DNA from 3 places in the Peribacillus sp. NPDC101481 genome. Region 2 is predicted to be linked to each of the others. Evidence: riboswitches for the same ligand, from Rfam matches in the RefSeq annotation. Region 2 holds a riboswitch; each other region holds the start of a gene.

Region 1 (10,208 bases), on a different contig from region 2:
TCCAAGCAGAATTAAAGCTTGTTCAGGAGCAGCTTCATTTTGAATATGCCTATTTCACGAACCTATTATCTCCCGCTTTTACGACAATGGACCCGTTTTTGCAAATAGGAGGGCCTTATTATAAGATTGATGCGTTATTTAACGAATTTCAAAGGCTGGGTTTAATTCCATTCATTAGCGTTGAGATTGAAAAGGAAGTCGTAAGCAGCCCCGATTATATAAGGATGTTAGATGATTTTTTACAGCACGCCGTCAGTTATTTTGGAGATGACTTTGTCGGGAAGTGGCAATTTGAATTGGTGTTCACCGAGTGGGATCAAAAAGCCCGGACTTTTTATCAAGAATACCTTCAAACTGTTAAAAAGAGGGCTTCCACCGCAAAAGTTGGAATTCATGTACCATTTTCCTTAGAAAACGGATTATCAGTCCCTGTTACTGAATTTTTAAAGCAAATGGATCAAATTGACCTGGTGTGCTTCAGCTGCAATCCAAATGAACAATTGGACTTTACCGATATGGATAACAGTTCCTTCAAGGGAGTAAAAGATTATATAAAAAAGTCGTGTATTGAATTAAAAGCAAACCTTTCTTCAGCTGGCTTGGCTGGCACACCAATTTACTTGACAAACTGGAATACACTTTACGGTAATACAGTAAATTTAAGTGGAACTTTTTTTCGATCAGCTCTCATTTTTAAAGACATGCTTGATGTTATAAAAGAGATTTCCGGTTTGGGATTTTGGATTGATACCCATTCATTAGAAAATAGTAATATGAATAATGATAATATTGCAATGAATGGAATTGCCCTCCTTTATTATTATCAAATAAAACGTCCGGCGTTTTTTAACATGCAATTTATCGCAAAAATTGGGCAAGAAATTTTAGCCGAAGGTGAGGACTTTATACTGACGAAGGGGAAACAAGGGTACCAATTAGCTATATATAACAATTCCTATGTAAATCCCACTTATTCTGTCGAAAGCTTCTTTTTGAGCTCCTTAACAAAGGAAAAGAAAATCATGATTTCAGGGCTGCCTTCTGGCACTTATCAAATTCGCAAATACATTCTCGATAGAAATAACGGTGCATTTTACTTTAATTGGCTCAATCTCAATCAGCAGTATATCTATGATCAAGAGATCATTGCGTATCTCAAGCAGCGAGCCTATCCAGATTTGCAAATCTATGAGGAAAACATTGCCTCGGAGCTCTTATTACAATCCACTTTGACGTTAAATGCCATTCATCTCTTTGAAATTAGGCCATTAGGTTAAAACTTAATGGTCTTTTTTTGTTGTTTGGATAAGCCAAGTTATGAAAAAGGGCAAATGATGGAGTGTGTTTTCGACAATGATTGGAATGTTTTAAATAGTTAAAAAAATTATAATGAAGACAAGAAAGCGATTACATAAATATTAATTCGGAGGTAGCCTTTTATGTCTGTTTCTCAAGGAACGATTAAGAAGCAAAGCGATGCAAAACTTTCGGTATCAAAGGAAAAGAATACCGGGGGAGTTTTGTTGACTACAGCTTTAATGGCTGGTTATTCCATGATTTACATGGACAAAAACATGATTTCGACTGCAATTATCCCAATTGCAGAACAATTCCATCTAACAACAAGTCAAACCGGTTTGATAATGAGTTTATTTTTCTTGGGTTATTCGTTAATGCAGATACCTGGGGGATGGCTCGCAGATAGGATTGGATATAAAAAGGTACTGATGCTTTCGCTTTCGCTCATTACGATATTTTCATTTGCATTTGGCCTTGCTGGAAGCTTATTGATGTTTATTTTGATTCGTTTCTTGGCTGGTATTGGCCATGCAGGCTATCCTCCAAGCTGTTCAAAAGGAATCGCCGAAAATTTCCCGAAAACAAGACGAACTTTTATTCAATCGCTCATTTTGTCAACGAGTGGAATTGGCGGAATTTTTGCGTTTGTAATCGGGGCACGGCTGATTGACATAAATTGGCACTATGCCTACTATGCACTGGGGACATTTTTTGCCATTGCGTTACTTATGGTTGCTTTATTGGTACCTAATAGCCAACCAACTGCCAAAACGAAGATTGAAAAGAAACAAGTTAGTTTTAAGTCAGTGATTTCTAATCGAAATGTAATTATTTTATTCGTTGCCATGCTGCTGGCGAATGTGGCTTTTTACGGAAATATGTCATGGCTGCCAACTTTCCTAAAGACAAAATTTTCACTATCCATTAGTACGGTAGGGATAATTCTGGCAGTGAACGCTATTGGAGGAACATTAGCCTCCATATTTGCAGGTGTATTGTTGACAAAATATTTCGCTAGCAAGGAAAAGTTACTGTTAATGGTATGTTCAGTCCTTTCATCCTTGTTGTTTCTTGGTTTAGTATTCTCAAATTCCTTGGCCCTTTCCATTGCTTTCTTATATGTGCTCACATTTTTACTAACCACTATTTTTGTGGGAATTTTCTCTTGGCCGCACAAAATTTTGCCTGAGAAAGTAATTGGGTCATCCATTGGGATCGTCAATACGGGTGGAACGCTTGGGGGCTTTATTGCACCAATGGCATTCGGTGCTTTAATTTCCATGGCTGGTGGATCGTTTTCTATCGTTTTTATCACCTTGGCAATAGCCGTAGTAATATGCGGTCTAGTTTTACTTACCGTTAAAACAGAAAAATAATAGGAGGGAAAATGATGTTAGATCAACTAATGCAAAAACTTGAAGAGAAAAAAGAAAGAATGATTGAAATACGCAGATATCTCCATCAACATCCTGAATTATCTTTTAAAGAAGAAAAAACGGCCCAATATATTGCTGATTTTTATAAAGATAAAAATGTAATAATACGGACAAATGTTGGCGGATATGGAGTGGTAGTTAAAATCGAAGGCGGACTGGCAGGTAAAACGGTTGCCCTGCGTGCTGATTTTGATGGACTGCCCATTATGGAAGAGACAGATGTACCTTTTAAATCGGTTAATCCAGGTGTTATGCATGCATGTGGTCATGATGGACACACTGCCTATTTAATGATATTAGCCGAAGCATTAATCGAAATGAAAGACCAATTAAGAGGAAACGTCGTTATCTTGCATCAGCCTGCGGAAGAAACGCCTCCTGGTGGAGCGATTGCCATGATTGAAGATGGATGTTTGGAAGGTGTGGATAGTATTTTCGGTATTCACCTAATGTCCCCGTCGGTGACCGGGGAAGTCTACTATCGTTCTGGAGAAATGCAGGCCGGACGCTCATATTTCAAAGTGAAAATCCAAGGAAAAGGCGGACATGGTTCGATGCCGCATACAAGCAATGACAGTATTGTCGCAGCAAGCCATTTTGTTGTAGCAGCCCAGACGATTGTCAGTCGCCGAATCAATCCTTTTGATATGGCGACAGTAACGATTGGCTCGTTTGATGGAAAGGGATCATTTAATGTCATAAAGGACAGCGTGGAACTTGAAGGAGACGTTAGAACCATGTCCAGTGAAGTTCGTGCTAAAGTGGAAACGGAATTCAAGCGAATCCTAGCGGGGCTTGCTCAAGAATTTGACATTACCTATGACTTAATATATTCGCATGATTACCCTGTTTTGGTGAATGATAATGCCATGACTGAACTGGTTGTAAATGGGATTAAAAAGGCTGGAATTCCTGAAATCAAAGCATTAATGGAAACACCGCCAATGTCCGGTTCAGAGGATTTTGCTTACTATTTGCAAAGAATTCCTGGCAGTATGTTTTATGTTGGAGCAAAGCCGGAGAATGGACCAGTTTATCCTCACCATCATCCTAAATTTGTCATTAATGAGGACAGCCTTATCATCGCGGCAAAAGCAATGGCTGCAGTGGTTGCGGAATATTTTGGGCAGAAGTAAAAAAAAGGAAAAAGGGGACGGTTCTTATGCCTGCGGCGTGGGAACCTTCTTCTTTATAGGAGTGATCACATGTCATTTACTAATTTAAAAGAGTTAATTGAACAAGCAGAGCAGGAAAACTCAACTATTTCGGAATTGATGATCAAAACAGAGGTACAACAGAAAGGCTGTTCGAGGGAAACGATTATCGAAAAAATGTCAGAACAATTTACTGTAATGGAGGAGGCTGTCCGCAGAGGTACAATGAGTCCAGTCATGTCGCGTACTGGTTTGACTGGTGGGGATGGAAACCGTCTTTATCAGTATGCCCAAAACGGTAATTCATTTGTCAATCCTAAAACATTGAATGCTGCAGCAAATGCGCTCGCGGTATCAGAAGTAAATGCTGCAATGGGGCGGATTGTGGCAACGCCAACAGCTGGTTCAGCGGGAATCTTGCCAGCTGTCCTTGTTCACGCACTTGACAGCGGGAAATTTACCCGAGAGCAGCTTGTGCAGACAATATTCACTGCCTCTGCTCTCGGCTTAGTTGTTGCCAATAAAGCTTCGATATCAGGGGCAGCCGGCGGGTGCCAAGCTGAAATAGGATCAGCAACCGCAATGGCAGCCGGCACCCTGGTAGAGCTTGCCGGTGGAACACCAATGCAGGTTGGAAATGCCGTCGGAATTGCTTTAAAAAATTCATTGGGTTTGGTTTGTGACCCGGTTGCTGGGCTGGTGGAAATCCCGTGCATCATCCGCAACGGTTTACATGCAATTACCGCCCAAGCTGCTGCGGATATGGCTTTAGCCGGGATAGCCTCGGTCATCCCGCCGGATGAAGTGATCCATGTGATGCATGAAGTCGGACAGCAAATGCCCGAATCGTTGAGAGAAACCGGGATAGGCGGTCTTGCCGGAACTCCGACCGGGCAAAAATTAAAGAAGCAGATTTTAAATGAAAAAACTAGTGGCTGTGGGCCGGCAAAATACCAAAGTGCGTATGAAATCATCGGTCCCGTAATGGTTGGCCCTTCGAGTTCCCATACAGCAGGGGCTGTCCGGATCGGGAATATTGCCCGCCAGCTACTAAATGAAAATCCAGTATATGCAAAGTTCTCGCTGATGGGCTCTTTCGCAGAAACCTATCAAGGCCATGGAACAGACCTAGCTCTTTTAGCCGGTGTGCTCGGGTTATCTACCATGGATGACGGCATTCCAAATTCAAAGGAAATTGCTGAGGAAAATGGCTTACAATATGAATTCACGAAACGGGTGCTTGGAAGCTACCATCCAAATACGGTTCTCGTAGAATTGACAGGGTTCACACGTACTGTAAAGGTTTTGGCCAGCTCTTTAGGCGGTGGTAAAGTGGAGGTTCAAGAATTCGATGAGTATCCATTTAAATTTTCAGGTGAAAGGCCAACACTTGTTATTCGCCATTCCGACCAAAAAGGGGTTATTGCTGAATTATCGGAAATACTATATCAAAAGGGGTTCAATATAGCCCGTATGGCCAATGAACGTTCCAAAATCAATGGTGCTGCAATAACAATTTGTGAAATCGACAATACAATCGAAGACACTCTCTTATCTTTATTAAAAAGAGAGATTCCGACTATTGACGAAATTGTATTGGTTCAAACTAAGTAGTTACCTATAAAATCATCAATTAAGCTCGTAATCGTATTTTCGCTGATGCAAGAAAGCATGATATGCGAATGAAATTCATAAAAGGCATTCGGAATTCGGAATGAATTCGTTCCGAATGCCTTTTGTCTATAATATGATGCCAATCTTAAGGGCAAAATTTAATAGGGGAAATTCCAAAAAGACGGAAGTGCAAAATAATAATTCCATATATCAGCAACTACTAAATCGGACAGCATATTAAAATATGAAACCAACGATCATAATCCGACTTTGTCATGGCTTTTAGGGCAACAATAATGCCTGCATAGGACATAGCATCGTAAGTCCTCGTGCAATAAAGCTCTTCAGCTAGACGGTGCTTTCAGGGAATCAACTAGACGTTGAATTTTCAGAAAGCAAGATTTCCAATATGCTTGACCTTGTGAAAAATACAATTCACGATTCGCCAGAACGAAATCAGCTATGAATAATTTTCTATACACCGTGGGGATTTCATATTTGCCGCACCATGAAAAGGCAGTCGAGACTGCAAAGGCTGACAAGAAAAAAGCAGCTTTCTAAAAGCTTACGAAAGTATTCAAAAAGAAGTCGAAACAGGAAGGATTGGTTTTAAACGCAAGTATGTAAGATGTTAAAATTAGCACTTTTTTATTATTCCTTATCCGTAAAGTTTTTTTAACAAATGAGCCTGTATCCACCTTGGATCAGGCTTTCTTGTATATATAGAAAAGTAATCACGAGAGATATTATGTTTTTAGACATTGAAAAAATATCATGCTTGAATCTGCGATTGTCTAGAATTCTTTTTGAAAATCACCTTCGCTTTAAAATGTGAGAACAAATAACAGCCTATAATCACAATACCACTACCAATCCCTTGTATCCACGTCATTTTTTCACCTAATAATAGAAAAGCTAAAATTGCAGTAAAAATAGGATTAAAATTCAAGAAAATACCTGATGTTGTTGTACCTAATTTTTGTACACCAATATTCCAAAGTACCATACATGCTACAGTTGAGATAACGCCTGTATATAAAATAGATTGTATGAAGGAAGTATTTATATTAGACACTGTAAAATTGGAAAAATTAAACGGTAGAAGAACTATAAGTCCAAATATACCAGAATATAACGTAGACATCATGGGTGTTGTCGTTACCATTGCCCATTTGCTACAAACGGAATATATTCCCCAAACGCATACAGCAGCCATCATATATAAATCACCTGTATTAAATCGTAATGAAAGGAAAAGATCAATATTTCCTTTTGAAAGTACAAGTATTACGCCAATAAGCGAAAAAAACATAGAAAACATTTGTAGAATATTAATTCTTTCTTTTAAAAAGAAAAATGAAAAAATAGCAATTGAAATCATGTTTAATGTTGATATTAATCCAACATTAGTCGCGGATGTTTTCTCTAATGCTACAAATTGCAATAGGTTAAATAGAACCACACCTGTAATTCCCATCAAAAATAAAGGAAGGATTGCACTTCGAGGAGGAAATATCTTTTTTTCTTTCCACCATACAATCGGCAAAAGACAACTAACAGCAATGATCCACCTTAAACTCGTCAATGTCATCGGAGAAGCATGTTCGACAAGCGACTTTCCAACGACAAAGTTTCCACCCCATAACAAACTTGTTACAAGTAATAACGAAAAATAATAATATTGCATTTCATTTTGCTCCTTTACATCTTTCACTGTTTAAGTAAAAGGATCGAAGCCATTGTGCACAATGACATTTCAATTTTTACAATTATTTATTAATAATTTTAACATTTTAGATCGTTACTTAATATATTATTTTGTATAATAGAAGAAACTTAGAATAATATTAATGAATATTGCCGATAAACAGAATTAAATTTTGTTTTGCTATTGAAGTGATACTATTTTTGGAACATTTGTAAAAGGAGTGACTATAAGTGGAATCTATCGTAAGCAAGGTTCTAGATAATGTTGATATTCAAATTTTAGATTTACTGCAAAAGGATGCACAGTTAAGTAATACTGAGCTCGCAAAGCGTGTCAAGTTATCTCCCCCAGCTATACATTCAAGGATAAAACGTTTGGAAAATGAAGGGTTTATTAATGGACAAGTAGCAATTTTAAACCAGGAGAAGCTAGGTTTTGATTTATTATGTTTCATTTTTATTAGTACAAATATACATCAAGCTGAAGAACTGGAAGTTTTGGAAAAGGCATTAGCTTCTATGTCAGAAGTATTAGAGTGTCATTGTTTAACTGGTGAGTATGATTATCTTCTAAAAGTGGCTAATAAAGATCGGAAGGAATTAGAAATATTTATTAGAAAGTTAAATAAACTAGGCATAACAAAAATTCAAACTAGCCTAGCTCTTAGAGAAATTAAATATTCAACTGTTTTACCTATATGGGAAGAAAAGTCCCGTTCGTAAAAGTACACTTTATCGAACGTGTTTTATAGAACAAGAGAGAGAGAAAAGGTAGAAGAAGAAATAAAAAAATGAAGTCCTTTATAGATTGGATCGCAAGGAACGAGTCATTTAAGATTATTCTTATCACTTCAAGAGAATTGGGCAGGTACACTATGTCTTTCAATAATTACATCTCAACATCACTAGAAATACAAGCTTATGATCGATCCCGATAAAATCATTGCGTTAGAAATTTGAAATTTATAATTCCAACTGTATGCCATATATTTTTTCTTGAAAATGGATTGCTCAACCAGTTTAAGCACTGAGCCGTGGATCGATTAAAAAGCAGTGCACTCTTTATGAGCTGCACTGCTTTTTAAAATTTTATCCCGTTTATTATGGTCTTTAATTAGAAAAACGGTATTAAAGTATGCTGAATGAATCATTATCTTTATTTATTTATTTATTTAACAAAACAGCTTCTTCGTTTCTAGGTTGTAGAGCCATTTGTAGTGCTCTTTTTTCTTCATCGTTTAAAGGGACCAATGGTAACCGGACACCTCCAACATTTAACCCCCGCATATTTAATGCTGATTTTACTGGTGCGGGGCTTGGTGCAGCAAATAATGCTTTCATGATTGGAAGAAGGTTACGATGTGTAGCGGCAGCACCATGGACATCACCATTTTTAAAGCTATTTATCATTTCTTGCATTTCATTACCAATTATGTGTGAAGAAACCGAAACAATTCCTGTTCCACCGATGGCTAAAACCGGTAATGTTAACCCATCATCGCCGCTGTACAATGTAAAATCACCAGTTGTTTTGCTTATGATTTGTGCCATGGCATCTAAGTCACCACTTGCCTCTTTTACTGCCACAATATTGTTGATTCTTGAGAGGTTAACAATCGTCTCTACTGACATGTTTACAACACTTCGTCCTGGAATATTATAGAGCATTACCGGTAAAGATGTTGATTGGGCAATAGCCTTAAAGTGCTGAAATAATCCTTCTTGAGACGGCTTGTTATAGTATGGGGTAACGAGCATTATTCCGTCGACTCCCGCTGCCTCAGCTTGCCTTGTTAAGTTGATGGAAGCTTTCGTGTTATTTGAGCCAGTTCCAGCTATGACAGGAACTCTTCCATCAACAACTTCAACAACAATTTTGAATAAATCCAGTTTCTCTTCTGTTGTTAATGTAGGGGACTCTCCAGTTGTACCAGCTATTACTAATCCATCAGAGCCATTAGCAATTAAATAGTTTACTAAAGTTCTCGTAGCATTAAAATCAACCTCATCATTATGATTGAACGGGGTAACCATTGCGGTTAAAACTTGGCCAAAATTCATAACTTCACACCCTTTTGTATGATTTTTAAAAATATTCAGAGGTGGTGGGCCATTCAGGAGTAAACGCAAAAAAGCAACAACGAGGATTCGCTGCTGCAGTAGAAACAATATTTATCAAAAAAATGTTTCCGCGCATAAGATAGCCCTCCATATAGTTTCCTATATGACAGTCCTGTATTTATTCAATAGCAGAACCAGCTTCAAGAACATGAGATTCTTTCGGCTTCGGCAAATTCCCCTTTCCACAATAGTCATAGGATCTCATTCTCCTCAAAATGTGTACTAATGGTTTTTGCTCCTCTATCCTCACTTCAAAAGTATGAAGCAAGAAAATATTTAATTGACTGTAATATAACAAGGAATCCTTTCTATTGCAAGGCAATTTAGAAAATTTTTTTTAGAATACATGAATAATCAATGAAAATGGATACGGTATAGGGCTGGATTCATCTTTTTTAGATTATGTAATCTTAACATTAATAGTTTTATAGATATATTCTGTTTCATAGGTGATTGGGCTTTTAGAAGCACAACCTGTCGAATAAGGGTTTGTATTATCATAGGACAATGCTAATGCTTTATTCATCGGTGTCGGTGCAATCGCAAAAAACAGTCCAAAGACAAGAGTTATTACCATCACAATATTTAATAATTTTTTATAATAACCTCTCTCCTTTCCTTCTTCTAGACTTTACCATATCAAAATTGGTATTTCTATGTACTGTGGAACCATTTACCATTTTACGGGTAACTACGTAGTTGAGGGATAGGATTCCATTCCCATTAAGAAATGGAAAATCAATACCAAAAACGAGACAAAAGTGAATGGAACGAATACTGGCCTTAGTCCTTTTTTGATTTATTAATATATAAATTACATTGGTCTTATATTTTATTAATAATGTAAAGTTACTATTTTAATTGGTAAACACCTTAA
Region 2 (10,208 bases):
ATTAAGGTTAATCCCAATTTCCCCGAGATTAATGCAGAAAAGGCCTACAATGATCACAATTCCATTTTTCATTTTTATAAAAAGCTTATCCAATTACGCAAGGAACATGATATCGTCGTTTATGGCCGTTTTGAACTGCTGTTCCCTGATGATGAACGAATATTTGCCTACACGAGATCGTTGGAAGAAGAAAAGCTGTTGGTGCTATGCAACTTTAAAGAAGAGCAGGCCTCCTATACTTTGCCTGAAGAGCTGCATGCATATTCTGCCACAAAGCTGATCGGCAATTATGATCAGGAGGAAGAAGGAATCTCCAGCAAACCCCTGCAACCATATGAATGCCGTGTTTATCAATTGAAATGAAAAAAGGACCTGTTCTTCTTCGATTAGGAAGAAGAACAGGTCCTTTGCGTATTATTTTGATTTAAGGTCACATTCCTCTAGGGGAATGATTTTCGTTTTGTGCTTAATTTTATAGCCGAACCATAAGACGAAAAATAGAATCAAGCCAATGTAGGAAACGAACATTGAATTCCAGTCGATCCCATCGCTGCTGAAAGCTTGATAGCCTTGTCCGATAATAATGATAATACAAAGGACAAGTGCGAATATAGGCCCGAATGGGAAGCCTTTTGCCCGAAATGGTAAAGCATTCATATCAAGGCCTTGAGCTGCGTAGGCTTTGCGGAACCGATAATGGGCAATCGCAATCCCTACCCAGGTGACGAATCCCGCCATGCCTGAAGCGTTCAATAACCAGATATAAACGACGCCATCACCGAAAAACGAAGCTAAGAATGCAACGCAGCCAACTAAAGAAGTCACGATAAGGGCATTCACGGGTACTCCTCTTTTATCTAACTTGCCTAGGAATTTCGGTGCTTTACCATCACGTGCCAAGTCCCATAGCATACGGGTTGAAGCGTACATGCCAGAGTTACCGGCTGAGAGTACGGATGATAAAATGATCGCGTTCATGATGGATGCAGCAAATGCAAGGCCGGCCCTTTCAAATACAAGCGTAAATGGACTTACGGCAACATCTTCACTCAATAAACGTGAATCGGTAAACGGAATGATCATGCCAATTACAAAAATGGCTAAGATATAGAATAAGATGATACGCCAGAAAACGGATCTGATCGCTTTTGGGATATTTTTTTCTGGATCCTCACTTTCACCTGCAGTCACTCCAAGCAATTCCGTACCTTGGAATGAAAAGCCGGCAGCCATGAATACGCCTAGAATCGTGAAGAATCCTCCGTTAAAGGGACCTTCGCCCATTGTGAAATTGGAAAAACCGATTGGGTCTTTGCCACCCATGATTCCGAGAATGATCAGAACACCCGTGATCAAGAATATGACGACTGTCACGACCTTGATCATGGCAAACCAGAATTCTGTTTCCCCGAAACCTTTAACTGACATGTAATTGATAAGAAACATAATGATTAACGCAATGGCACTCCAGATAATTGAAGGGCTATCCGGGAACCAGAACTTCATAATTAAGACAACGGCTGCCAATTCGGCAGCAATGGTGATTGCCCAGTTATACCAGTAGTTCCAACCAATCGCAAAACCGAAAGACGGATCGACGAATTTGGATGCATAGACACGGAACGAACCGGCCACTGGCATGAACGCTGCCATTTCTGCAAGACTTGTCATTAAGTAATAAACCATGATGCCGATGATTGCGTATGCCACCAAGGCACCGCCGGGTCCGGCTGAATGAATGGCCCCGCCACTAGCTAAAAATAAACCTGTTCCAATCGTTCCACCTAATGAAATCATCATTAAATGACGCGCTTTCAGGCTCCTTTTCAGTTCAGTAGGGCTTGATGGTGATTGTGAATTTGACAATTGATGTTACACTCCTTTTTATTGGAAGGGAACGATAAATAAAAAAACAGCAGTCGAAAAAGATCGACGGCTGTTTATAATAAACCCGTTTATCCTTCCGAAGATAGCTCCCCACGCTTTTTTGAAAAAACGTGACAGTGGTGTTCCTTTTCGGTTACACCGCCAGCAAGAATATACATGGAATATACCCTAACTTCGGCAACTTATCCTTTCAAACGGAGTCTTTAATTTTCCAGAATCTCGTCCGTTTTACTTTTATAAGCTGCAGCCTCTAACTCATCGGTAAATGAGGAAGTATTCAATTTTCTAAAATCGTTTGCGTCAGTTTAATAGGTGACGCCGGACGATTGTACTCATGAAATTCATGCAATCGTTAATAGATTGCTAGTAATTGAGTAAACTTTACTATATCAAAATTATAAAATAACTTCTGGGATATCGCAATGATTATTTTATGTGGTTATTTTTTCCTAGTTGAATGATGGCAGTAAGGAAGAATTCAAGTGACGATATACTAAAATAAAGCATCCTGATAGCTAAACGGTTTTCCTTTTTATTAGGGCGTAGTCCAGTTTTACATGTTTGACCTCTCCAGGATTCTCAAATAGGTCCACTGCCATTTTCCCAATCCATTCCAGCGGTAAGGAAATGGTCGTGATGTCGAGCATTTCGCCAAGGCTATCATTATTGAAGCCGAGAATGGCCACATCTTCCGGTACCCTTATACCCGATTTCTTAGCGGTAAGAATGAATCCTGCCGCCGTGTCATCATTCGTGATGATGATGGCTTCAGGTTTATCCATCATCGAATTCCATTCCTGAAACAATTGTTCACCGTCTTTGATGTGATAACTGCCTTCAAACAGCCATTCTTTATTGTTTATCAGTTGATGTTTACTCATGATATCGTTAAAGGCTTTTGTGCGGTGGGAACTATTTCTGCTTTTTTTACGGCCGAGGCTGTATCCGATTTTCTTATATCCTTTAGCGATCACGTACTCAAGGGCACAGGAGAAAGCTGCATAATGATCAATGCTGATGGATGAGAATTCAGCCTGAGCTGTATCTTCACATAAAATAATCGGTCCGTATTTTTGATATTCCAAGAGGATTTTCATTTCTGAAATCCTTGAACAAACGATAATGCCATCGAGCTGCTTCATTTGCAGCATATTAAAAGCCTGGATTTCTTTCTCTCTATCATAATTTGTTTGAAAGATGACGATATGACAGCCGATTGCATTTGCCTGTTTAGTGATTCCGTTAACGATTGCCCCGTAATATGGGTGATTGTTGAAGGGGATGATGATGCCGATAAGATTGGTCTTGCCTTTTGAAAGATGAATGGCGTTGATGTTTCTCGTATAATTCAAACGATTGATCGCTTCTAAGACGCTCTTTCTTTTATCGGGGCTTACATATGGATGATCATTCAATACACGAGACACTGTTGAGACAGATACACCAGCACATTGAGCTATTTCTTTAATATTTGTCATGGTATCACCGTTTTTTCTTTTTTTTTATTGTACAGTATGAAACCCATTTCAGGGCAAGGGAACAGTGTGGGACTGCTGAAGATTTCTTCAAATAAGGTCTTGTTCTGGTATTGGTTTCATCCTTTAAGATTTGTTTAAGTCTTAGAGGAGGAGGAAATCATGATGTTCCAAACTTTAATCACCCTGGTTGTGCTTTGCGGAATCGAATTGGGATTTGCGTACTTGGCAATTTCATTGAAACAGGAAAAATGAGTGGCAATGCCAGTCAAGAATTCCGCGGTATTACGCGAGGAAACCACGTTTACTCGTGAATTTTGGCATTTTACTCGTGAAATTCACACATTTACTCGTGAATTTCATGTCGTCCAGAAATAGCTCCCCTATATTATATTCACCATTAAAACTCCACAATATAAATATAACTTCATCGTTACGTTTCATGTACGGAATGACTGGCTGTCAGGGAGCTCCCTAGTGAGATTTCTGACAGTTTTTATTGTGTGTAAAAGTCATTCGCCTTTTTGAAATGTTTAAAAAATAGTTGCACTTTTTTTGTATATTTGTGTATAGTATAAAATAAGTTGTGTAGAGGAAACTTTTTAGCATTTACGACAATGTAAAAAAATTTACACTTAATTTTGCGTTCGGCAAACATTTTTAGGGAAATGAAAAAGAGGAGGGAATATGGATGGGTTTTCTAAAATCTATTGGGGGTGTGCTTGCTGCATTGCTGATTTTAACGGGGTGCGGTAATGATACAGCCGATAGGGATAAAGGCAATGGCAAGCTAAATGTCGTTACAACAACGGGAATGATTGGGGATTTGGTTGAGAATATCGGCGGTAAACATGTCGAGGTCACCAGTTTAATGGGACCGGGAGTCGACCCCCATCTATATAAAGCGACACAGGGTGATGTGGAGACACTGGATTCGGCTGATATGATTTTTTATAATGGTGTGCATCTTGAAGGGAAAATGACGGATATATTCGAAATGATGAGCAAGGATAAACCGACGATTGCCGTAACGGAGGACTTCAAGGAGAACCAGCTTCGTAAAGTGAGTGCTACGGAGCATGATCCCCACGTATGGTTTGATGTAAAGCTTTGGATCGTAGCGGCGGACACAGTCAAGAAAGAGTTGATTGCCAATGATCCGGACCATGAAGCAAAGTTTCGTGAAAATTATGAAGAGTACGTCCTGCAATTGGAGGAACTTGATAAATATGTTCAAGATGAAATTAATAAAATTCCAGAAGATCAACGGGTGCTCGTTACAGCACATGATGCTTTTGGATACTACGGTAAGTCATATGGCCTGGACGTAAGGGGTCTCCAAGGAATCAATACATTATCGGAATATGGATCAAAAGATGTTACTGATATGCGGAATTATCTTGTGGAGAACAAAATAAAAGCGATTTTCATTGAGTCAAGCGTACCAAGGAAGGCTATCGAGGCTGTCATTCAAGGTGCAGGGAAGCAGGGCCACAAAGTGGAAATCGGCGGTGAATTATTCTCGGATGCAATGGGTGAAAAAGGGACGGAAGAAGGAACGTATATCGGGATGGTCCGTCATAATACAGACACCATCGTCCGTGCATTGAAATAAGGGGGAGAAACTATGAATCAAGCAGCTTTGAAGGTCGAGAATTTAACGATTGCATATCATAAGAAGCCGGTTGTCGAAGATGTCTCATTTGAGGTGCCGGAAGGGAATTTAATCGGTATCATAGGCCCCAATGGAGCAGGGAAGTCCACTTTGATAAAGGGAATACTGGAATTGATCCCAAAAATATCGGGGCAAATCACAATAAAGGGTTCGACTTATAAATCGATGAGGAAGAGTATTGGCTATGTACCACAGCGTGAGTCAGTGGATTGGGATTTTCCAACCAACGCACTCGATGTCGTGATGATGGGCAGATATGGTCATCTCGGATGGCTGAAGCGACCAGGGAAGTCCGAAAGGCAGAAGGGGATGGAGTGCCTGGATAAGGTGGGAATGGCTGAATACGCTAACCGCCAGATCAGCCAGCTATCAGGTGGACAGCAGCAACGGATATTCCTGGCCCGTGCATTGGCACAGGAAGCGGATATTTACTTTATGGATGAACCGTTCGTAGGGGTGGATGCGGCAACTGAGAAAGCAATCATACAATTGCTGATGGAATTGAAGGAAAAAGGCAAAACAGTCCTTGTTGTGCACCATGACCTATCCACCGTGAAGGAATATTTCGACTGGACGATGTTATTGAATAAAAAGGTGATGAAAATAGGTCCGACAGAAGAAGTGTTCATTCCCGAATACTTACAGGCAACGTATGGAGGCCGTCTAGCAATACTATCAGACACTAAGTCCGGCCTTTTATTAAAATGAGGTGTACACGATGAACATACTGGATATTATTACTGATCCAAATACAAGGTGGATATTGCTTGGCACGATGTTCCTCGGATTAAGCAGCGGGGTCATCGGCAGCTTTGCCTACCTCAGAAAGCAGTCTTTGCTTGGCGACACGCTCGCACATGCAGCGTTACCCGGTATCTGTGTCGCCTTTATGTTAACTGGAGTGAAATCCACTTCCTACTTTCTAATAGGTGCTGCCTTGGCAGGGCTAGTGGCTGTCTTCTTGATCAGTGTGCTTACGAGATACAGTAAGATCAAGCAGGATGCAGCATTGGGAATCGTCTTATCTTCTTTCTTTGGCTTCGGAATTGTCATGCTTACGCAGATCCAGCAGAGCGAGTATGGAAACCAGAGTGGATTGGATACCTTTTTATTCGGACAGACGGCGTCAATGGTCATGTCCGATGTATATATGATGATGACGGTTTCCTTCATTCTCATTTTCACTTGTACCATATTTTTTAAAGAATTCAAATTACTGTCCTTTGACCCTGGGTTTGCTAAGGGGATGGGATTGCCGGTTGTTTTTCTGGATTATTTCATCATGATGCTGATCGTGGCAGCTGTAGTGATCGGTATCCAGGCTGTAGGCGTCGTATTGATGGCATCTTTACTGATAACTCCTGCGGTTTCCGCGAGGTATTGGACGGAGCGGCTGCATATCATGGTTATCCTGTCTGGTGTATTCGGAATGTTGAGCGGTGTGTCTGGAACGTTGATCAGTACATCAGTCAATGATTTGCCAACAGGACCGTTAATTGTCTTATCCGCGACGGTATGGTTTTTCTTTTCCATGCTTTTTGCACCTAAACGCGGAGTGCTTTCATCTGTATGGAGAAGGGTATCGACGAAAAAGAAATATTCTCTCGAACAGGATAGAAGGAAAGGGAGCCACACATCATGAATGATTTTTGGATTATCTTAGTCGGAGCATTAGTGGCGGGTTCTTGCAGTGTATTAGGATGCTTTTTGATAGTCAGGAAAATGACGTTGATTGGGGATGCCATCAGTCATTCTGTTTTGCCGGGAATCGTATTGGCATTTTTAATAACGGGGACCCGTGATTCGGTTCCAATGCTGATCGGGGCTGCTGCGCTCGGCTTGCTTACCGTATTCTTGATCCAGCTTTTCCAATCGTCGGGCGTTCAAGCTGACGCAGCGATCGGGATTGTATTTACTTCCCTTTTTGCAACGGGAATCGTACTTGTGAGCCTGTATACGCAACAAATAGATTTTGACCTGGAACATGTCCTTTATGGCGAAATAGCCTATACTCCCTGGAACACAATGACAATCGCGGGAATCGAAGTTGGACCAAAAGCTGTTTGGATAGTCGGCAGTTGTTTCATCCTGAATCTCGTACTGATCTTCCTTTTCTTCAAACAGTTTAAACTCGTGTCTTTTGATCCGTCACTTGCGGCTGCAATGGGTATTCCTGTACTGTTCTTCCATTACTTATTGATGAGCCTCATCTCACTGACAACTGTAGCTTCTTTTGATAGTGTAGGTTCCATTTTAGTAGTTGGAATGCTCATCATACCTGCGGCAACAGCATACCTGCTGTCAGACCGTTTAAGCAGCATGATATTGGTCAGTATCGGGGTAGGGGTGCTAAGTTCCGTCATCGGCTACTATTCTGCCACCATTTTGGATGCCTCGATTTCAGGCTGCATGGTGGGGTCGGCCGCCATATTATTCGGAATGGCCTTTCTCTTTTCCCCAAACCATGGATTGGTCAGCTTATTGCTGAAACGGAGAAAATCAAAGGAATCACATGCATAGCTCTCTCTGCATACAGGCTTCATGGAAATAACTCCATGAAGCCTGTAAACTATTCTTCTATATAGTTGTGATTTTATTTGTTTAAAGTATAATGAATAAGTGTATTTATAGATATATCGCAGGAGCCTTTTTAAGGGAGAGTTAAGTATGGAAGAACAAAATAAATTTTCATCACGAATAGATTTTTCTTTGGTCACAATATTGCTGTTATTATGCGTTGGAAGTTGCTTAGCAATCTATAGTGCCCAAACGACTGGACAGTACGCTGAAAACTTCTTAATTAAACAAATTTTTTGGTATATAGTTGGAATCGGAATCGTATTAGGTTTCATCACCTTGGATTCTGATCAGTTGAAAAAAATATCTTGGTACGCCTATGGCTTCGGATTGTTTTTGCTTTTTTTGCTGATCATTATGCCGGAAAGCATCGTTCCTGTCCGGAATGGTGCGAAAAGTTGGTTCATCATTCCGGGAATCGGTTCGATTCAGCCATCGGAATTCATGAAGGTTTTCCTCATCCTGGCTTTAGCGAATGTCATCTCAAACCATCATCTCAAAAACACGCTGAAAACGATTCAAACGGATATCTGGCTGCTTATTAAAATCGGTCTAGTGACCGGTGCCCCCTTATTGTTAATCATGCAACAGCCAGATTTGGGTACCTCGCTTGTCATCATGTCAATCATGCTCGGAATGATTTTCATTTCAGGGGTAACATGGAAGATCCTGCTGCCGATCGTTTCAGGAGGAATTGTCGTCGCTTCAACGGTCCTATACTTTGTCCTTTGGAAGCCGGAAATCCTGGAAAAATACCTAGGGGTAAAATCCTATCAATTCGGCCGTATCTATTCTTGGCTGGATCCATATAATTATGCCAGCTCCGAAGGATATCACTTAACCAAATCTTTACTGGCCATCGGCTCCGGCCAGACCACAGGCAAGGGAATCGGCTCGAGGGAAGTGTATTTGCCTGAGAGTCATTCGGATTTCATTTTCAGCATCATCGGTGAAGAATTCGGCTTCATCGGATCAAGTATCATTATTTCCTTGTTTTTCCTATTGATTTACCATATAACAAAAACGGGAATGGACACGAAAAATAACTTCTATACATATATCTGTGTTGGCGTTATAAGCATGTTGACGTTTCACGTTTTTCAAAATATCGGCATGACTGTAGGCCTTTTACCAATAACGGGAATTCCGCTTCCATTTGTCAGTTATGGAGGAAGCTCGCTAATGGGGAACATGATGGCCATGGGCTTAATATTCAGCATTCGGTATCACTATAAGAAGTATATGTTTTCAACGGATATCTAAATATAAAGCCGGCCCCCGATGGGCCGGCTTTATTTGTAGCAAAAAAAACAAAAGGAGCAGAATCTCCCCTGAATGTTTGCTTATTGAATGTTCGTTCCAGTTGGAAATTGATTTTTATAACCGGAAAATTGTTGAAACGATTGGCTTAAGCTGGTAGCTTGCGCCTTTTCTAAACTATACCAGCCTTTTTCGAACATAAGGTTATAGAGTTCACGCTGCATCTCTTGATTTTCTTTGGCAACGGAGAAAATGTCTTGGAATAAGGCTTGGTTACTCATTTCATGCAGGGCAACGGAAAGGGAGTTGCAAAAGTACTTTTCAGTTGAAAGCATATCATTTATAAAATCCCTGTCATTCATTTGCGGCGTCTTTGCCACGGGAGATTCTGGATTTTGGACTTTGTTTTCATTGGGCATCAAGAACCCTCCTTTACTGATATTGTTGTTGACCCTGATTTTGGTCGGGGTTCAAATGTTTCAATATGGTATCGTAATGACGTTGATGCATGAGTCCGCACCGATTTAAAGCATCAATGATTTGCGGGTCCTTGCATTGTGTGGCAAAAAAATGTGCTTTTTTAATTGCATTCAGATTCCATGCAAGCATATCGGTTAAGTATAAGCTATCTTTCACCGTAACCATTTCCGGCGGCTGTTTCATAAAGCCGGTGGACTGCTGTTGGCTGTTAAACGAATTTTGCTGTTCCATCATTGCTACCTCCTTAAGTGTTCTTTAAACGAGCTTAATTTTCCCTTCTGGATTTTTTTTATTCTTGATTCTAAATATCTGAAAAGTGCATTAAATGGTAAAATAATCTTGTGCATCTATTTTCCAAAATGATTTGGAGGGGAATGCAGTGGAAAGAATATTGAAAAATCTATTCCTTTTTTTATCAAAGAACAAGGGCATGACAAAGGCAGCGAAAAAATACGGGCTGCGGTTTGGGGCATCTCGTTTCGTGGCAGGAGAATCCTTGGATATGGCATGTGAAGTGATTGCAGATCTTAACCGGAAAGGGCTTGCCGTCACTATTGATTATTTAGGTGAATTCATTGAAGATGAACAAGAAGCAGGGAAGATGGCAGATGAGTGCATTGAAGCAATCCGCATGATTGGCAGAAATGAACTGGATTCACAGTTATCCCTGAAGCTGACCTCGATGGGCTTGGATGTGTCCGAACGAGTCGTAATGAATAACATGCGGAGGATCTTGGATGAAGCTAAAGCCCATCAGGTTTTCGTGACGCTTGATATGGAAGATTTTCCGCGCTGTCAGCCGACTTTGGATGTATTCAAAAACCTGAAGTCTGAATATAATGAATTGGGGACTG
Region 3 (10,208 bases), on a different contig from region 2:
AAGTTAGCAACAACCGGCATCTCACCGCATTCAGCAGAGGTCCAATCCGACATGAATCCCATGCTATTGAAATACTCAATCCGTGCTTCCTCAAAATAAGTAAAAGGAATCGTGTTATTCATGTGCCCAAACATATCAGTTTCTGAAAAGCGGACCTTAATCTCATGTTTAAAGGAAAAATCATTGATCCACTCCGTTATATTATCAATATATGATATTTTGCCCAACTTGTGCACACCCTTTCTGAAATGAATGACTATTCACTCATTTTATAAGAAAAAAGCCATAATGAAAAGTATTTTATATTGGAAGATGTTTAATTTTATCATTCTCACTTCATTAATTTAGTCATTCAGCATTTGCGGGTGCCACAAATCATTTTACACATCAATCCAAGCTATCAATCGATAAAAAAAGAACCCATATCATAAGATATAGGTTCTTTCATGTTCATTATTAAACTTCATCGCTGCCGAAGAAGTTACGGAATTGTTGGATCGTAGTATCACGGTTCAACGCTGCAATCGAAGTAGTTAATGGAATGCCTTTAGGGCAAGACTGCACACAGTTTTGTGAGTTACCGCAGTTTGCAAGTCCTCCATCACCCATGATTGTATTTAAACGTTCAGCTTTGTTCATTGCACCTGTTGGATGTGCGTTGAACAACCGAACTTGTGATAATGGTTGTGGCCCCATGAAGTCTGAATTGCTGTTTACGTTCGGACAAGCTTCCAAACAAACACCGCAAGTCATACATTTAGATAACTCGTAAGCCCATTGACGTTTCTTTTCTGGCATACGCGGTCCCGGTCCAAGATTGTACGTTCCATCGATTGGAATCCATGCTTTTACCTTTTTCAATGAGTCGAACATACGGCTGCGATCGACTTGCAGGTCACGAACAACAGGGAATGTACGCATTGGAGCTAGACGAACTGGCTGCTCCAATTGATCGATAAGAGCTGTACATGATTGTCTTGGTTTACCATTGATAACCATTGAACAAGCACCACATACCTCTTCAAGACAGTTCATGTCCCATGCGATTGCTGTAGTGTGCTTGCCTTGTACAGTTACCGGATTACGACGAATTTCCATAAGAGCCGAAATTACGTTCATATTCGGGCGGTATGCTAATTCGAATTCCTCATCATAAGGAGCTGAATCCGGTGTATCTTGACGAGTGATTATAAAACGGACTGTTTTAGTCTCAGATTTAGTTTCAACCATTTTTTTGCTCCCCCTCTTTAGTGTTTCGTAGTGTAGTCACGTTTACGCGGTGCGATCAGTGATACATCAATATCTTCATAATGGAATTCTGGTGCTTGATCCAAGCCTTTGAATGTTGCCATAGTAGTTTTCATGAATTCCTCATCATTACGTTCTGGGAAATCAGGTTTGTAATGCGCTCCGCGGCTTTCGTCACGGTTTAACGCACCAATTGTGATTACACGAGCCAATTGCATCATGTTTTGCAGCTGTCTAGTGAATGCAGCTCCTTGGTTACTCCATTTAGCCGTGTCATTGATGTTAATTTTCTTGTAACGTTCCATTAGTTCAAGTATCTTGTTATCCGTTTCTTTCAGCTTGTCATTGTAACGAACTACAGTAACATGCTGTGTCATCCACTCACCAAGTTCTTTGTGAAGGACGTACGCATTTTCGTTACCATCAAGAGACATGACTTCATTCCATTTCTCTTGTTCTTGTTTTTCGTACCCTTCATACAATGAAGAAGGAATGGATTCTGAAGTTTTATCAAGGCCTTCAATATATTTAACGGCGTTCGGTCCAGCGACTGAACCACCATAGATTGCAGAAAGAAGTGAGTTAGCACCAAGACGGTTACCGCCATGTTGTGAGTAATCACACTCACCTGCAGCGAATAAACCTTTGATGTTAGTCATTTGGTCATAATCCACCCAAAGTCCGCCCATAGAATAGTGAACCGCAGGGAAAATTTTCATTGGAACTTTACGAGGATCTTCACCCATGAATTTCTCGTAGATTTCAATGATTCCGCCAAGTTTAATATCAAGTAATTTCGGATCTTTATGTGATAGATCCAGGTAAACCATGTTTTCTCCATTAATGCCAAGCTTCATGTTCATGCAGACGTCGAAGATTTCACGAGTCGCGATATCACGAGGTACTAGATTACCATAAGCAGGGTATTTTTCTTCAAGGAAATACCAAGGTTTTCCGTCTTTATATGTCCAGATACGTCCACCTTCACCACGAGCGGATTCACTCATTAGACGAAGTTTGTCATCTCCAGGGATTGCTGTCGGGTGAATTTGAATGAACTCACCATTTGCATAATTTACACCTTGTTGATAAACGATGGAAGCTGCTGAACCTGTATTGATCATTGAGTTAGTTGATTTACCGAAAATGATTCCAGGGCCGCCGCTCGCCATGATGACTGCGTCTCCAGGGAATGATTTGATTTCCATTGAAGTCAGGTTTTGAGCTACGATACCGCGTGCTGTTTGCTCATCATCGATTACAGCTCCAAGGAATTCCCAGCCTTCATATTTCGTTACAAGGCCTTCAACTTCATAACGGCGAACCTGCTCGTCCAATGCGTAAAGTAATTGCTGACCAGTTGTTGCACCAGCGAATGCTGTACGGCTATGTTGAGTACCACCGAAACGACGGAAATCAAGAAGACCTTCCGGAGTACGGTTGAACATAACACCCATACGGTCAAACATATGGATGATCGATGGTGCTGCTTCGCACATCGCTTTAACCGGCGGTTGGTTAGCCAAGAAATCTCCGCCATAAACTGTATCGTCGAAGTGGATATATGGAGAATCCCCTTCACCTTTTGTATTTACTGCCCCGTTGATTCCGCCTTGGGCACAAACTGAGTGAGAGCGTTTAACAGGCACTAAAGAAAATAAATCAACCTGTTGTCCCAGCTCTGCTGCTTTGATCGTAGCCATTAATCCAGCTAGACCTCCACCAACGATAACTATTTTACCTTTACCCAATTCTGTCACTCCCTTATTTCCATTAGCCAAGCTATGTTTTTCCTAATTCTTATAAATGAACTCTATCTTCTTATACGAAAGCGAAAATTGCGCTGATTCCGATATAAGAAAGAAGAACGAAAACGATCAATGTAAAGTAAGTCATGATTCTTTGCGATCTTGGTGAAACTGTAAGACCCCAGCTGACTGCAAATGACCATAATCCATTAGCAAAGTGGAAGATTGCCGAGATAATACCAACAATATAGAACACAATCATAAATGGACTAGAGAAAATTTCAGCCATCATGTCAAAGTTAACTTCAGCACCCATAGCTGCTTGAATTCTAGTTGCCCATATATGCCAAACAAGGAAAATCAACGTTATGATTCCAGTTAGACGTTGTAGCATGAACATCCAGTTACGGAAGAAACTAAATCTGCCTAAATTGTTTTTTGCTGTAAAGGCAATATAAATTCCGTACACAGCATGGAAAATGAGCGGTAGATAGATGACGACCCATTCTACCAGAATCTTCACGGGCGTATACTCAATTAAATGAACTGCCCCATTAAAAGTCTCTTCTCCTTTTGTTGCCATAAAGTTTACCGATAAATGAAAAATTAGGAATAGACCAATTGGAATTACTCCTAGAAGTGAATGAAGCCTGCGATTCCCAAACTCACGATTTTTTGCCACTAAGTGCCCCCCCTTAATTTGTGAAAAATCATGCAAAGATAAACTGGTGGCTACCTTTTATCTCCGCGTGAAAATACAGTATAGAGTCAAAAAAACTCCTCTATACTTCCTTTACAATTATGTGACATGTCCATTTTACTCCTGACTTCTATATGCGTCAAGAAAACGGATACAAGAAATCTCTTTTTCAGAATAGATTTTATTGGATTAAATTAGCTATTTTTTGTATGTCAAGATGATATTTTAAATAAATTTCTAATTTAACTATTAATATCTCGATATAATTTCTCATTTTTTTCCAATTGATATTTAAATAAATAAAAAACAGTATAATTTGCAAAAGAAATACGTTTATAATAGATTTACAGAAAGAGGCGATAAATTATGAAAAAAAATATTGCTGCTGCGATAGAAGAAGAGATTCAAACTGAAGAAATTCAAACTGAAGAATTCCTGGTTCCAGCTTTCGGATACGAATTAATCAGAGAAGTTCTATTGAACGATATTCTCGGAAAAGACTCTAATCAAATCCTCTATTGGGCAGGTAAACAATTAGCAAGAAAATTCCCATTGAATGGCGATCAGGAAGTGATTGAATTTTTCCAAAGCGCTGGATGGGGCAATCTAGAAATCTTGAAGTATACAAAACACGAGATGGAATTATCCCTGACGGGTGAAATAATCAGCCGCCGCCTGGATTTACACCCTGATTGTCACTTCCAACTTGAAGCCGGTTTCCTTGCCGAGCAGTTTACACTGCAAAAAAAATTCCTCAGCGAATCAACGGAAGAAATTAAACGCCGCGCAAAAAAAGTGATATTCACCATCCAATGGGATCCCAGAGATCCAATCTAATGAGCCCTTAAAACAGACTTACCCTTTTTACCGGAAGTCTGTTTTTTATTGGACTCCTGACACTTAAGCTAGCACATTTGCATGCTGACCTAGTTTAAATGCTTCATGAAGAGATTCGACCGCCTTCACCATTTCCTTTTCATTGACGACAGTCGAAACTTTAATTTCCGATGTGCTGACCATTTTCACCTGGATGCCTGTATTGGCCATCACTTCAAACATCTCGGCAGCCACTCCCGGATTGGATACCATACCAGAACCGACGATGGACACTTTTGCCAATCCGCTCTCCGTTTCGACTCGGTCGAATCCCAATTGTTCTTTATTATTTTCCAGCACGATCAAGGCCGCTTCCGTATCTTCACTTTTTGTGGAAAAAGATAGATTGGTCGTATCCTCGGCAGTCATGCTTTGAATGATGATGTCCACATTAATCCGGTTTTTCGCAAGTGTTGTGAAGATTGTGGATAATGCACCAAGTGATTGGGGCAAACCATATATTGTGACCCTCGTAATACTGTCTTCAAAAGCAATCCCGCGTACAATTAAGTTTTCTTCCATAGTTGCTTCCTCCTCAATGATCGTTCCTGATTCTCTCTCCATGCTTGAACGGACTTCAAGCGGTATTTGATAATTTTTTGCATATTCGACAGCCCTTGGATGAAGGACGCCCGCCCCCAAGTTGGCAAGTTCCAGCATTTCATCATAAGAAATCGATTGGAGTTTTCGTGCGCCTTTTATGTAGCGAGGGTCCGTTGTGAAAACACCCGTTACATCCGTATAAATATCGCATCTATCCGCATTCAGCGCTGCAGCGATGGCAACCGCTGTCGTATCGGAACCGCCTCGCCCTAAGGTAGTGATTTCCCCATTTGCATCGTTCCCCTGGAAACCAGCCACGACCACTATTTTCTTCTCCTGAAGCTGAGCTTGGATCCTCGTGGCATCGATGTTTAAAATCCGGGCATTCCCATGAACGGATTCCGTTTGCATGCCAGCCTGCCAGCCAGTATACGAAATGGCTTCATGTCCTTCTTCAATCAATGCCATCGTTAACAGGGAAATCGTTACCTGTTCCCCCGTAGTCAATAGCATATCCATTTCCCTCTTGCTCGGGGTTCCGGAAATATCCCGGGCCATGGAAACCAATTGATCCGTGGTTTTCCCCATGGCTGAAACAACGACGACTACCTCATTTCCATTCTGCGCTTCCTCGATTACCCGATTGGCAACATTTTTGATTTTTTCTACGCTTCCGACGGATGTTCCGCCAAATTTTTGAACGATTAATGCCATCCTCATGCACCCTCTCTACCTTTTTAGGCAATAAAAAAAGCAATGAGAAATATCTCATTGCTGTGATCACATATCTAAATACTGTAAACACAGTGAGATAGCTCTCCAGGGTATAAACCCTGACAATCCGCCATTTATTAAATGTCGGACCAGGAAAACAAGGTATGAGTCTTGTCTTCCTTCGGCGTCATCCCCTTTCAAAACCTTTCATGGAAGCTCATACTTCTCCAGGTTTTTACTCTTGAATTCCGCACCTCTATCAGCACTTTTAAGTTGTCTAGTTAAAAATTCTTTTTAATCATAGCATAGAGATTTATCGGTAGCAAGATTATTCTTGTAATTTTCTAACGATTCCCTCTGCTACCCCTTTTGGCATGCCAGCTTCCATGATTTCCTCGGCGGTTGCCTCTTTGATTTTCTTCAATGATCCAAAATGCCTTAATAATTGCTTCCTTCGCTTTTCCCCGACTCCTGGAATATCATCAAGCTGGGAGTGAACTGCATTTTTCCCGCGTAGCTGACGATGGAATGTAATCGCGAACCGATGCACTTCATCCTGAATTCTTTGCAATAGGTAAAATTCCTGGCTCCGTGAATCAAGAGGTACGATTTCAAGCGGATTTCCGATCATCAATTGCGAGGTCCTATGCTTTTCATCCTTAATGAGGCCTGAAAGTGGAATATCAAGGCCCAATTCATTTTCCAGAATATCCCGTACGGCTTCAACATGTCCCTTTCCGCCATCAATGATGATCAAGTCCGGAAGCGGCAGCCCTTCTTTCAATACCCGTGAATACCTTCTTCTGACCACTTCACGCATCGATTCATAATCATCAGGCCCTTGGACCGTCTTGATCTTATATTTGCGGTACTCCCTTTTTTCCGGCTTTCCATCAATGAACACGACTAAAGCGGAAACTGGGTCACTTCCCTGGATGTTGGAGTTATCGAAAGCTTCAATTCGATGCGGGGTGTAGATACCCAGTTGCTTCCCGAGGTTTTCCACCGCATTGATCGTTCTTTCTTCATCCCTTTCAATCAAAGAGAATTTTTCCTGAAGCGCGATGGAGGCATTTTTATTCGCCAATTTAAGCATGTCTTTTTTCGCTCCCCGTTTCGGGTGAATCGTTTTGACACCAAGCAGCCCTTCGGCCATTTCGGCATCCACTGATTCAGGCAGCAAGATTTCCTTTGGTTTAAAGTGGTTCGTAATCTCGTAAAACTGACCGAGGAATGTAAGAAGTTCCTGTTCGGGTTCATCGTAGACCGGAAAAAGTGAAACATCCCTTTCTATTAATTTACCCTGCCGGACAAAAAATACCTGAACGCACATCCAGCCTTTATCATAGGCAAAACCAAATACATCCCTGTCGATGAAATCTGTCGTCATCATTTTCTGCTTCTCCATCGTAATATCGATATGGGCAATTTTGTCACGGAACTCCTTGGCCCTCTCGAAATCGAGATCTTCCGATGCCTCCAGCATTTTTTCAGTCAGTTCTTTTTTTATTTCAGTATGCCCGCCGTTCAAGAACCTGTTGATATCATCCACCATTTTTTTATATTCCTGTTCCTCTACATCATATACACATGGGGCCAGGCACTGGCCAAGGTGATAGTAGAGACAAACGCGATCAGGTAAAGTATTGCATTTTCTAAGGGGATAGATGCGGTCGAGCAATTTTTTCGTTTCGTTAGCTGCAAATGCATTCGGATAAGGACCGAAATATTTACCTTTGTCTTTTTTGACTTTTCGCGTAATGATTAGACGTGGGTGGCGTTCCGCAGTCAGCTTTATGAAGGGATACGTCTTATCATCCTTTAGCATGACATTATATTTTGGGTCATGTTTTTTGATTAAGTTCAACTCTAAAATAAGAGCCTCGATATTGGAAGAGGTGACAATATATTCAAAATCCTCAATTTCATTCACGAGCCGGAATGTTTTTCCGTCATGAGATCCCGTGAAATAAGAACGGACACGATTTTTCAACACTTTCGCTTTGCCTACATAGATGATCGTTCCCTGACGATCTTTCATTAAATAACAACCAGGTTGATCGGGAAGAAGGGCAAGTTTATTCTTTATTTGTTGATTCACGCATTCAGCCTCCTGTTCTCCCTTTTTTACAATTATTATATATCAAGATAGCGAAAAAAGCTTCAAGTCCGCAGACTTGAAGCTTTTTTTAGCTAACCTACTATTACGCGTGTTTTGAAATAAGTTCAGCAAGTGCTTCTTTAGGTTGGAAACCAACAACCTTATCAACCACTTCACCGTCTTTAAGCACGATTAATGTAGGGATGCTCATCACACCAAATTTTCCAGCTGTTTCTTGGTTTTCATCCACATCCACTTTTACGATTTTTGCTGTATCGCCAATTTCAGTATCAAGCTCTTGAAGAACAGGAGCGATCATTTTACAAGGTCCGCACCATGGAGCCCAAAAATCTACAAGAACGACACCTTCGCTAGTATCTGTTGTGAACGTTTGGTCAGTTGCATTTATAATTGCCATATATATTTCCTCCTCAAATTTACTCAAATAACTAAAAACAGTATATCATTGTTGCTCGAATCGATGCTAATATTTTGCTTCAGTGGTAGGATGTCCAAAGAAAGAGTAAATATGCAGGCCAAATAAAGGGGCAAGACATGTATCGGCTTATGCCAAATGTCTTGCCCCTCATCTGTATTATTTCTATTACGCGTTAACTTTAAGTTTTTTGAATTCTTCCGTTAGTAACGGAACGACTTCGAAAAGGTCTCCGACAATTCCATAATCCGCCACATTGAATATGTTAGCTTCCGGGTCTTTATTGATCGCAACGATAACCTTCGAGTTGGACATCCCAGCTAAATGCTGGATCGCACCGGAAATTCCGCAGGCGATATAAAGGTCAGGTGTTACGACTTTACCCGTTTGCCCGATTTGCAAAGAGTAATCGCAATAATCCGCATCACATGCTCCGCGGGAAGCTCCTACCGCTCCGCCAAGAACTTGTGCCAGTTCCTTTAATGGTTCAAAACCATCTTCACTTTTCACGCCGCGGCCACCAGCGATGATTACTTTCGCTTCTGAAAGGTCGACCCCTTCACTGGCTTTTCTTACAACATCTTTAATGATTGTACGTAAATCCTTGATATCCACACTTAATGTAGAAACATCACCAGAGCGGGACTCATCTTTCGCTAATGGTTCGATATTGTTCGGACGGATTGTCGCGAATATCACGCCATCTGTTACAATTTTCTTTTCAAATGCCTTACCGGAATAGATCGGACGGGTGAAAACGATATTTCCGCCTTCTTCTTCAATGGTTGTAACGTCGGAGATCAATCCTGATTCAAGCTTTCCAGCCAATTTTGGTGCAAGGTCTTTTCCTAGGGCCGTATGTCCAAAGAATATCCCTTCTGGTTTTTCCTGTTCGATGACGGCAAGCAAGCTTTGCGCATAACCATCTGAAGTATATTGTTTCAATTGATCATTTTCGACTGCAACAACCCGGTCTGCCCCATACTGGATCAATTCATTTCCGAAATTTTGAACACTGTCACCAACCAAGACACCTACTATTTCCCCGCCATCTGCAGCAAGTTTAGCCGCACCGATAGCTTCAAATGATACATTTCTCAGTGAACCGTCACGAACTTCGCCCAATACAAGAAACTTTCTAGCCATTTATAAAAACCTCCTGTGCACTATTTTATCTTTTTGTCGTGTGTTGTTATTTTGAAAAAGTACCGTTTCGATTAAATCACTTTTGCTTCGCTTCGTAATAATTGAACAAGTTCGCTTACTTGATCACCGATTTCGCCGTTTAATACTTTTCCAGCTTCTTTTTTAGCAGGAAGGTAAATTTCAATCGTTTTTGTTTTTGCCTCAACATCTTCTTCTTCCAAATCCAGGTCATCCAATTCCAATTCTTCAAGCGGTTTTTTCTTCGCTTTCATGATTCCCGGCAATGATGGATAACGTGGTTCGTTTAGCCCTTGCTGAGCCGTCACCAACAACGGAAGGGATGCTTCGATCGTTTCAGAGTCCCCTTCGACATCACGGATAACGCTTACATTTCCATTTTCGATGTCCAGCTTAGTAATGGTAGTAATATAGGGAATTTCTAAAATTTCGGCCACGCGTGGTCCCACTTGACCAGAACCGCCATCAATTGCAACGTTCCCTGCAATGATTAAATCGGCATTTTTATCTTTTAAGTATTCGCCTATAATTTTGGCAGTCGTGAATTGGTCGCCATTTTCAATATCGTCTTCTATATTTATCAATACGGCTTTGTCAGCACCCATTGCCAGCGCCGTACGTAATTGCTTTTCAGCCTCTTCGGTTCCGACGGAAATAACCGTTACTTCGCCGCCTTGT

The links. Region 2 has a riboswitch for lysine ahead of ACIROD_RS20770 (amino acid permease). Riboswitches for the same ligand answer to the same signal wherever they lie in the genome.
Region 1: it holds a riboswitch for lysine, as region 2 does, so the genes downstream of both, dapA (4-hydroxy-tetrahydrodipicolinate synthase) here and ACIROD_RS20770 (amino acid permease) in region 2, are expected to answer to the same signal.
Region 3: it holds a riboswitch for lysine, as region 2 does, so the genes downstream of both, ACIROD_RS06335 (aspartate kinase) here and ACIROD_RS20770 (amino acid permease) in region 2, are expected to answer to the same signal.

The regions. Positions count from the first base shown of each region.
Region 1 covers NZ_JBIWNJ010000001.1:279,155-289,362, reverse strand. The annotation lists gene ACIROD_RS01290 (helix-turn-helix domain-containing protein) at 1-1,277, shown strand, start outside; gene ACIROD_RS01285 (MFS transporter) at 1,440-2,675, shown strand; gene ACIROD_RS01280 (amidohydrolase) at 2,690-3,871, shown strand; gene sdaAA (L-serine ammonia-lyase, iron-sulfur-dependent, subunit alpha) at 3,941-5,503, shown strand; partial or broken gene ACIROD_RS01270 (DNA alkylation repair protein) at 5,716-5,816, opposite strand; partial or broken gene ACIROD_RS01265 (DNA alkylation repair protein) at 5,862-6,138, shown strand; gene ACIROD_RS01260 (DMT family transporter) at 6,276-7,190, opposite strand; gene ACIROD_RS01255 (Lrp/AsnC family transcriptional regulator) at 7,442-7,933, shown strand; gene dapA (4-hydroxy-tetrahydrodipicolinate synthase) at 8,375-9,271, opposite strand; lysine riboswitch at 9,404-9,582, opposite strand.
Region 2 covers NZ_JBIWNJ010000003.1:425,723-435,930, forward strand. The annotation lists gene ACIROD_RS20765 (glycoside hydrolase family 13 protein) at 1-363, shown strand, start outside; gene ACIROD_RS20770 (amino acid permease) at 415-1,866, opposite strand; lysine riboswitch at 1,963-2,148, opposite strand; gene ACIROD_RS20775 (LacI family DNA-binding transcriptional regulator) at 2,403-3,365, opposite strand; gene ACIROD_RS20780 (metal ABC transporter solute-binding protein, Zn/Mn family) at 4,054-4,977, shown strand; gene ACIROD_RS20785 (metal ABC transporter ATP-binding protein) at 4,990-5,745, shown strand; gene ACIROD_RS20790 (metal ABC transporter permease) at 5,756-6,679, shown strand; gene ACIROD_RS20795 (metal ABC transporter permease) at 6,676-7,557, shown strand; gene ACIROD_RS20800 (FtsW/RodA/SpoVE family cell cycle protein) at 7,705-8,877, shown strand; gene ACIROD_RS20805 (spore coat protein) at 8,958-9,293, opposite strand; gene ACIROD_RS20810 (hypothetical protein) at 9,307-9,585, opposite strand; gene ACIROD_RS20815 (proline dehydrogenase family protein) at 9,785-10,208, shown strand, end outside.
Region 3 covers NZ_JBIWNJ010000001.1:1,310,844-1,321,051, forward strand. The annotation lists gene ACIROD_RS06310 (acyl-CoA thioesterase) at 1-227, opposite strand, end outside; gene sdhB (succinate dehydrogenase iron-sulfur subunit) at 457-1,230, opposite strand; gene sdhA (succinate dehydrogenase flavoprotein subunit) at 1,248-2,999, opposite strand; gene ACIROD_RS06325 (succinate dehydrogenase cytochrome b558 subunit) at 3,070-3,678, opposite strand; gene ACIROD_RS06330 (YslB family protein) at 4,063-4,533, shown strand; gene ACIROD_RS06335 (aspartate kinase) at 4,597-5,829, opposite strand; lysine riboswitch at 5,920-6,096, opposite strand; gene uvrC (excinuclease ABC subunit UvrC) at 6,158-7,930, opposite strand; gene trxA (thioredoxin) at 8,034-8,348, opposite strand; gene ACIROD_RS06350 (electron transfer flavoprotein subunit alpha/FixB family protein) at 8,535-9,512, opposite strand; gene ACIROD_RS06355 (electron transfer flavoprotein subunit beta/FixA family protein) at 9,584-10,208, opposite strand, start outside.